Regions from separate parts of the Acidobacterium sp. FHG110202_01 genome, predicted to be linked through region 2. Evidence: riboswitches for the same ligand, from Rfam matches in the RefSeq annotation. Region 2 holds a riboswitch; the other holds the start of a gene.
The links. Region 2 has a riboswitch for cobalamin ahead of cobU (bifunctional adenosylcobinamide kinase/adenosylcobinamide-phosphate guanylyltransferase). Riboswitches for the same ligand answer to the same signal wherever they lie in the genome.
Positions count from the first base shown of each region.

Region 1: another riboswitch for cobalamin. It lies ahead of AC5S16_RS00750 (TonB-dependent receptor); the one in region 2 lies ahead of cobU (bifunctional adenosylcobinamide kinase/adenosylcobinamide-phosphate guanylyltransferase).

Region 1 is NZ_JBZYWJ010000001.1:190,750-195,092, reverse strand. It holds gene AC5S16_RS00750 (TonB-dependent receptor) at 1-1,738, opposite strand, end outside; cobalamin riboswitch at 1,826-2,021, opposite strand; gene AC5S16_RS00745 (hypothetical protein) at 2,221-2,850, opposite strand; gene AC5S16_RS00740 (hypothetical protein) at 3,213-3,431, opposite strand; gene AC5S16_RS00735 (hypothetical protein) at 3,428-3,733, opposite strand; gene AC5S16_RS00730 (hypothetical protein) at 3,997-4,287, opposite strand.
Region 2 is NZ_JBZYWJ010000003.1:88,073-92,415, forward strand. It holds gene AC5S16_RS06715 (histidine phosphatase family protein) at 1-477, opposite strand, end outside; gene cobS (adenosylcobinamide-GDP ribazoletransferase) at 477-1,253, opposite strand; gene cobT (nicotinate-nucleotide--dimethylbenzimidazole phosphoribosyltransferase) at 1,250-2,305, opposite strand; gene cobU (bifunctional adenosylcobinamide kinase/adenosylcobinamide-phosphate guanylyltransferase) at 2,353-2,910, opposite strand; cobalamin riboswitch at 3,042-3,220, opposite strand; gene AC5S16_RS06735 (alpha/beta hydrolase) at 3,958-4,343, opposite strand, start outside.

The DNA of each region.
Region 1 (4,343 bases), on a different contig from region 2:
TCTGATTCCCGAACTCATTGTGGAAGTAAGTTGCGCTCAGAAGTACGCGCTCGCTGAAGAGGCTCTGCTCTACTCCGCCGTCATAGCTGCGCGAATGCTCCGCTCCGATAGGCCCGATGCCATACTGTGCGGCGGACTGCGGACCTCCGTAGGTGTTGAGCACCTGGTAGAGCGAATCGAACTGATCGGTGAGGGTCGGCTCCTTGACGCCCTTTGAAAAATTGAAGTTGAGCTTGGTGCCGTGGAAGATGCCTCTTCCGGGACGCACGAGGTAATAGGAAAGCCCGATGCGCGGCGTACCTTCAGTTCCGTAAAGCTGGTTTTTCTGAATGCCTCCACCAAATGAGTAGAAGAGGCGATTGCGGAAATCACCGCCGATCTGGAGCATGTAGTCGTAGTTGGCACGCTCCAGGGTGTCATTCAAGAAACCGGGATAATAGTCTTTTCCACGCTCGTCTTCAAAGCGGAAGCCGGCAATGGCCATCAGGTGCGGCGTGAACTGATAATCGGCCTGCACGTAGAGGTTGTCGCGGTTGGATACAAGCTCTGATGTGATGGGATAGGTTCCGGCATAGTTCAGAATCGCCTGACCGCTGACGGAGTACCCGTTGGCTCCTTTGATAGTGACTGGCAGGCCGAGATAAATGCCGTCGGTTGCGTCATAGATTCCAGTAGGCGACCACTGCGTCGACTCCTCGCGCTTGCGTGCCATGCCATAGCGGACGAGGCCGTGCAGGCGGTCGGAGAAAGTGTGGTCGATGGTTCCGGTCATGAAAATGTTCTGGTCAGACTGCTTGGCGTCATTCGCGATCTGGTAGAACTGGTAGGCATTCGGTAGTCCGGTAGCGATGTCGGCGTTGCGCGCAGTAACGCGAATCGTCGTAGCTGCGGACCACGCCCATCCCAGGTTCGCCGTCTCGACAATGTTGTGGTACTCGCTCTGGGGAACAGAGTTCTGCGTCTGAAGATCGCTGAAGCCGCCATAGTAGTCGAGAGAGCGATGCGTTCCGCCGAGCTGCACTTCATTTCGATAGGTGCCGAAGTTTCCTGCGTCGCCTTCGTAGATCAAAGACGGGAACGATGTGGAACCGCGAGGCGTGCTGAAGCCGATGACTCCGGCAGCTGCGTCAGAGCCGTAGAGGACGCTGTTGGGACCGCGATAGACTTCGGCCTTCTCCACGCCTGTGGATGCAATGGTGGAGAGGTCGAATCGCCCGCCAATGTCTTCAATGGGCGCGCCATCGAAGAGCACTTTGTTCGAGTCTGAATTGCCACCGCGCACGAAAATGCTGGCAACACCGCCGCGTTGTCCGGTCTGGACAACACTTATTCCGGGAACCTGGCGCAGGATGTCGACCATATCTGCGCGGTTGAGGAAGTCGGTTTTGTTCAAGCCCGTAATAGATGCGCTTACCTGAGCCTGCGGCAGGGGTGTTCCGGTTTCTGTGGCGACGATCGACTGCCGCACCCACTCGGGTTCAAGCTGGATGTTCTGCTCTATGCCATCGAGAGAGCCACCGTAGAAGCTTTCTGTCGCGAGCTGGCGGAAGGATCTTCCACCGGCCAGAACGTAGAAGCGGCCAGTTGCTGAAGAAGAGAGCTGATAGCTTCCATCGTTCCGTGTGATGCCCGAAGCGATGACCTGCCCGTTCTGAACGAGAGCTACGCTGGCATTGGCGATGGGGGCGCCCAGAGAATCGGTAACACGTCCACGAACGACGACAGCACGTGCTGGCATCACTGCTAACAACAAGCAAACTGAAAGGAGAGCAAAGCGGCTTCGCCGCGGAATGTCTGGCATTTTTCCTCCGTTCCCCTCGGAACGCGGTACTGTGCGCATGAAGCCGGTCTCCTGACTCGCGCGCTCTTGCCCTGCCGCCTTCCCGGATGTTTTCCAGTGGCTTTGTGGTCAGGCATCCTTGCACGTCCTCAAAAACCAGACATGCAGAAACGCGCTTACAGTTGCGGGGCAGTGGCGGATTCACACCGTCTTCCCTAGCACCTCATGCGTTGGTTGAAAGTTTGATTATTCGTGAGCAGAGGGGTCATGTCAAAGAAGTGTCGTTGATAATGGTGAGCCAGCTTGTAAACCATTGGAACGATTTCATCACTATGTTATACGCTCTGGCTGATGCTGTATCCCCGTCTGCATAGTATGCAGTGTTTGTGCGGCTTAGGCCGCACAGCGTGAAAGAAGACGGCGGGGAAGCGTTGCCAAGGTTAGCTCTTCCTGAATGTACCTCTGGGTGCGCCGAATATGCCCAGACAGGTGGCGGTTTCCTTCAGTGTCCTGTATCGGAGCGGATTCTGCTTCATCAGGTCAGCAGCCAGACTGTGACTTGCATTCCGGCTGAACAGGTCCTCCAGCAAGCCAACATCGATGGTGCTGTAATCGACGCCGATACTTGCACAACGCTGGGGGACAGACATACGCGACCACTCAGCAGGACCGACACGGCGTTTTGCCGTTTCCGTGGTGGTCACTGGCCTTGCATCTCTGGGTGAGACGGGGTTGCGGGAGTCCTTCATAGCGTTCAGTTGTAGACGTGCAAGCTCAAGCTCCTTCTGCTGCTGATCGAATAGCTGCTTCCACACGTTGTTTGCATCGGCTGCTTCCCGCTCCAGTTGGCGGGTAGCCTCCTCCACTGCACGCTGTGCAAGCTCTGGACTCAAGTCACTGACTTGCAGATTGTGCTTCGCAGCGGTGGCGCTGAGAATCTGATTCGCACGCTGTTTGACTGCTGCTTCGGGAAGGTTGATTACTTCGTTGCTGCTGTTGAGGGCGATTTCCTGGGCGGGTGTCTGACCTTCTGCGTAGCCTGGGCGGAATACATTGCTGTTGAGTGACATGTGAATCTCCTTGGATTCGGTTAGAGGTTGTTTCTCCGTGGTGCATCCCTAATCCACCAGACACGCCAGCCAAGGAGTCTCTTGCGTTTGCTCGTTCACTGAGACGTTCTGGCTAATCGGGTGGATGAGGCGATGCAAAGCGCTCCCACACGCTCGGAGAAAGACATGCGGGAGCCTTTGTGAGTGCTGGGACTCAACCCGTCCTGCATGACGGGGAGTCGACCAGCGCCATCGTTGCTACAACGTCGAAGGATCAACTAACGACGCGGTAACAGCGAAGTCTTAGAGCGGCATCACGCACCTGTACTGGGGGACGCGATGCCGTCACTGCCGCTGCCTATGGCAGAGCAGCGGACAATGCTTTAGGCGGCTGCGATGTATGAGTCTGGACTCAGGGTCTCAGGGTTGCGGTAGTAGTCGAGCCGCATCAAGTCTCGGCCTGTAATCTCCCATTCCCGCCTGCTGTCCAGATGACGGGTTTTGATGCCCAGACAACGGGCAAGTGCTTTGACGTGCCGCTCAGTGGTGTGCAGCAGTGTAGCTGCCTGTCGTGAACCGTATGACTGGTGTAGGCGGATCATGCCAACCTCCCCAGCGCTCTGAGCAAGGGGTTTGTGTATCGGTCTTTCCTGCGCTTCTGCTTCCCCTTCTCAGGGTCGAAGTGTCTTGGTGGACGGGGAGCACCAATCGCCTTACGGTCCAGGCGTATCTGTCCCTCAGATACTCCCAACAGGCAGGCAAGCTGGATATTGGAGATGGCTGGAGCGTGCTCAAGGATGACCTTGAGGACGGCGCGGCGTTCACCGCATGTATAGCCTTCATCAGGCCGCTGTAGACAGATTCTGGCTGCTGTAGCGCGATCTGTGAGAGTGATTTCAGGCATGACTTTCCTCGGAATTTCAAAACTTTGTGTTCACCGTTGGTGGACGCGCCTTCGGCGTGGCTTCGGCGTGGCTTACAGCATGGTTTCAGCCGTAGTCGCAAGGGCTGACGCTGTGATTGATACCCGCATGGATAGGGTGTCTGTGCTGTATGGAGTGCTACGAGTAGCGATCTGTTTCTCGAACGGTGTCGCACCGTGCAAAAGGATTCGAGACAAGCTCTATTACTAACCCCTTTCAGGAGCTATTTCTGGCAGAAGGGGGGTTAATACCCATAAACGGGGATCATCCGCTCGGCGCTGTACTTGTCAAGCAATTGCTTCCATACGACCAGCGTGTCGCGCTTCTTCGGCTTCGACACCGGCTCTTCGTCGCCATTAAGTACGGGCGGGTTGAGGACGAACTCATCGATCTGGTTCTTCGCGCTAGTGCTCAAGGCGGAATCCCATTCGAGGTATCCGAAGGACAGCTTCAGGTAGTGAGCTACGCTGGCAATCTCCCATTTCGGCATCTGGTGCTCGTGTGCGATCTCGTGGATCGTGTACCAGTGTCTCATCAGGCGGCGTCCTCCATCAGGTGCGGGAATCGGCGATGTAGCAGGTGGTCATAACG
Region 2 (4,343 bases):
AAGCGAACGAAGCACAACACGCATGGCTCCCCCGTGTGTAACCACCGCGGCCATTCTTTGCGAAGGTACAGTGAGGAGGCGTTCCACTTCGGTCAGGACTCTGGATTGGAATACTTCAAATCTCTCGCCACTTGGCGCCGGTAAGTCCGGATAGGCTTCTGACCAGCGGCGAGCGTACCCTTGATCGCGGGATTCGATTTCCTCCCAACTCAGTCCTTCCCACTCCCCGAAGTTGATCTCACGAAGTTGGGGGACCGCTATCGGCAAATGGCCGCTGGCTCTCCCGATTGCCTCTGCCGTAGCCAGCGCTCGAACTAGATCGCTGGTATAAATGGCATCGATGGATCCGGCCTTCAGTGCTTTCAGAAGCCTCTCGATTTGTCGCTGACCACGTTTGTTGATTGGCGGGTCGGAATGTCCACAAAACCGGCCCGCAAGATCGGTCTCGGCGTGCCGGATGAAGATGAGTGTATCCATCACGACCACGCTCCACAAAGATACACCGCGACCTCAGCCAGTTGATTTGTGGCGCCGAAGCAATCGCCAGTGATGCCGCCGATCCTGCACTTGTAATAGAGTGCCGTAGCAAGTGTTACGGCCACGCTAGCCATGACAGGAACGAGCGCGCGGAGGTGCAATAACGCAAACACAGTCACTAGCGTGAGCAGGCTTCCAACGACTAAGCTGCTGCTTGTCGTGAGACGTGCGATCCGCGCGCCCTGTCCGTCGACTTGCTCCTTATTCTGTTCTCGCGCAGGCGGGAGGTAGAAGCTGAGCGGCAGAGTCGTCCACCTGCACAATACAGGAGCGGCGATGAGATAACCTGCAGCCTCGGAGTGAGACAACGATGCAATTAAAAATATCCGCACAATTAGAGTGAGCGTCAATGCTGCTGCTCCGTATGTGCCAATGTGACTGTCGCGCATGATGGCCAGAACCTTCTCGCGATCCCTTCCGCCACCAAAGCCATCCGCAGCATCGGCAAGCCCGTCTTCATGCAGGCAGCCCGTGATGGTGACCAGGTATCCAACGATCAACACGGCAACAAGTGTCACGGGAAGATGCGGAACCAATAGGAAATACAACAGAGCACTCCCCAGGCCAATCAATGCTCCGACAATCGGAAAGAATTTCACTGACCGAGCGAGAGTATGCGGCTCGTAGGGGCCAGCCGGAACCCGCAAGCGGGTCAGGAACTGCACAGCCGCGAGCAGATCGAACCATGTTCGCCGGATCTGGTTCACTACGCTCATTGCGTAGCTCCACTTACCCCAGCGGAAGTGAAGGTCGCCATCTGATGGTAAAGAGCAATCGCCGATTCAATGATCGGCATTGCCAGCACAGCTCCGGTCCCTTCGCCGAGACGCATCCCGAGGGAAAGCAAAGGATCCAACTGGAGATGTTCCTGGAGCAACCTATGTCCTGGCTCCTCCGAGCGGTGTCCTGCAATGAGATACCCAAGTACATGCGGCACCATGCCAACCGCGAGGGCCGCCGCCGCAGTAGAGATAAATCCATCTAATACGACAACAAGGCGATGTCTGGCGCCAGCAAGCACCATCCCGGTCATGGCGGCAATTTCAAGCCCTCCGAGGCAACGCAAAATCTCAACAGGCGAAGTGGTGATGGAAGCACCGCAATGTTTGACGACGGCAGCTTCGACCACGCGCACCTTGTTCGCATACGCAGAGGGATCAACTCCAGTGCCTTTTCCGGTCGCCTCTGCGGCCGCCGTACCCGTGAGAGCACAGGTCACAGCGCTGGCCGCGGTCGTGTTGCCAATCCCCATTTCTCCAATCGCAAGGATGTTATGCCCAGCGGCCGCAGCTTCTACTCCAAGTAGATAACCGACTCTCAGCGCCTTCCCAACCTCCTCTTCGCTCATCGCGGCCTCGCGCAGCATATTCCGTGTACCACGCCGCACCTTGCGGTCGAGAAGCCCCGGAATCGAACCAAAATCCGTATCCACTCCCACATCGACGACGTGTAATGCGGCCTGATGCAACCGCGCCAGCACATTGATCGCAGCACCCTCCGCCAGAAAATTCAGAACCATCTGCCGGGTCACTTCACGCGGATACGCACTGACGCCCTCTTCTGCCACCCCATGATCCGCGGCAAAGACAAAGACCGCCTTGTGGACTGGTTCGCTGAGTTTCTCGCCTCGAATAGCCGCAGCCTGTGCCGCAACATTTTCAAGTCGGCCAAGACTTCCGAGCGGCTTGGTCAGGCTGTCGAGGCGCAGACGCGCCCTCTGGCGCCAATCTTCGCTCGGCGGATCTATGCCTCGAATGAGTTTGTCCATATCAGGTTGGCTACCTTCCGCTTCTTGCCTGGATTCGCGGGGACGGATCATACGCCCTCCCTGAGGAGAGAGCCCTTAAGAGCAAGTGGAAGTCCTGCCACCATCAAAACGACATGGTCAGCCACTGCGGCGACGCGCTGATTGATTTCGCCGAGCAGATCCCGGTATCGCCTCCCCATCTCGAAAGCCGGGACAACTCCGCTCCCAACCTCGTTCGAAACCAGAACAATGGAGAATTGATTCGATTTGAGGGCCGCACACAGCGCATCAATTCTTTGGCTGATAGCTGCCGCATCGTTTTCATAAATCTCAAGGAGTTTTCCCGCGAACAGCGTCAGGCAATCCACAATCATTAGGTCGCAGTCCGTTGCCGATGCAATCACTACCGCCAGATTCAGAGGCTCTTCGATCGTTGTCCAGTGTTCAGGCCGCTCGGAGCGGTGTCGTTCGATCTTGCGCTGCATCTCACTGTCCTGGCGATGTTCCGCTGTTGCAAGAAATGTGACCTTTGCCGCACCCGACGCGAGCTGCAACGCATAGCGGCTCTTGCCGCTGCGGACACCGCCCAGTACGAGAGTCACATTTCGGGCAGAAGCTGAACCCATGCATCGTTCTCCGCGTCACTCACGCAAACGCTCAAAAGACAGGCGGGAAGAAATACTGAGGCAGCTGCCACCGCAGTCCTAGAAGCGTACACTGCGGGTATGCTTTTCAACTCTCCCATCGAAGTCGAATAAGCCCAGGCTGGCATCTGGCCGGTCTCCTGACTTGCGCTTCATCAAGATCGGGCGGCCTTCCCGGAGACATAAATCCCCAGTGGCTTCCAAAAGGAGTGCCGATCTCTCAGCGTTCACAGTTACGGGGTAGTGGCGGAATTGCACCGCCTTCCCGAACACCAGATGCCTTGAAAGATACCGTTTTAGAAGTCTGCTGGTCAATGGGACGTGCGGGTCAAGCCGATGTTTCGGTTGTCTACTTCTTGCAGACAGTATCACCAGGTAAACTCGCCTCACGGCAACTATGATCCCGGTTATCGATAGCCAAACTCTTCCTGACAGACAAAAGATAACGATTATGTCCCAAAGAGGCCTATGCCGATAAAGCCAGGGAATGTCGAAATCGTGAAGGCCCTGATAGAGCCAGCGGTCCAGGCGCTCCCAGCGAGTGTAGCTTCTGGTAGAGCGATCCAGATAAAGAATGGACTGCTGAGGATCGTTGAACCGCAGAAACAATGCAGGCAATCGCAACCGATTTTTAGGATCGGCATAATGTGCCTCATAGCGTGTTATGAGCCGCGATTCAGTGATGGAGTATGGCAGCGCAGCGTACGCTGCGATGGACTTCAAAGCGCCTGGATTTAACAGCGTCTGGCGGAGCCACTTTCTGGAAGAATGATGGTTTTAGAAAGGACTCTTGACAGCAATCGTGCTTACCATATCCTCAATCACTTACGGAATAGCTTAGAAATTAATTATTGATACCCTTTGCTCAATAGGAACTTAGGGCATCTCTTCAACTCTTTCACTTCAGGTAAAACATGCCCATTATTCGGCATTGCCTTGGCAGATAGCCGCAATTTGGCTGGCCTGTTAGCTATCCCACCGGCGTAAATGCAATTCCGGCATGGGTTGGCGCCCAACTCTCTCCAAGCGCTAAGGTAACAACCCATTCCGCACGGTCTGCTGGATATTGAGTTGCTCTCCGAACCATCCGACAAGGCCCTCTGCACCCAGCGCTTTGGCTTCTGCCGTCAGGTCTGGATACTGTTCCACCAGTGCTGTCTTCGGGACCGCATCCACAATCTTCTTCCTGGCAGCCGCTGGCGTAGCTGTGTCAGAAGTAAGCTGCTGAATGCGGAGAGCCTTTCCTTCTAATCGTGAAAGATAAAGTACGGGATCAAGACTTGAGACGCGTCGCAAAAACTCAGGCTTGAGATATGCCGTCCGTTCTTCTTCAGATATCTGTTTGGAACCCTTCAGCCAATCTGGCCAATCACCCCATGGATCCATCAAATCAAGTGCGGCAATTCGAGGATCGG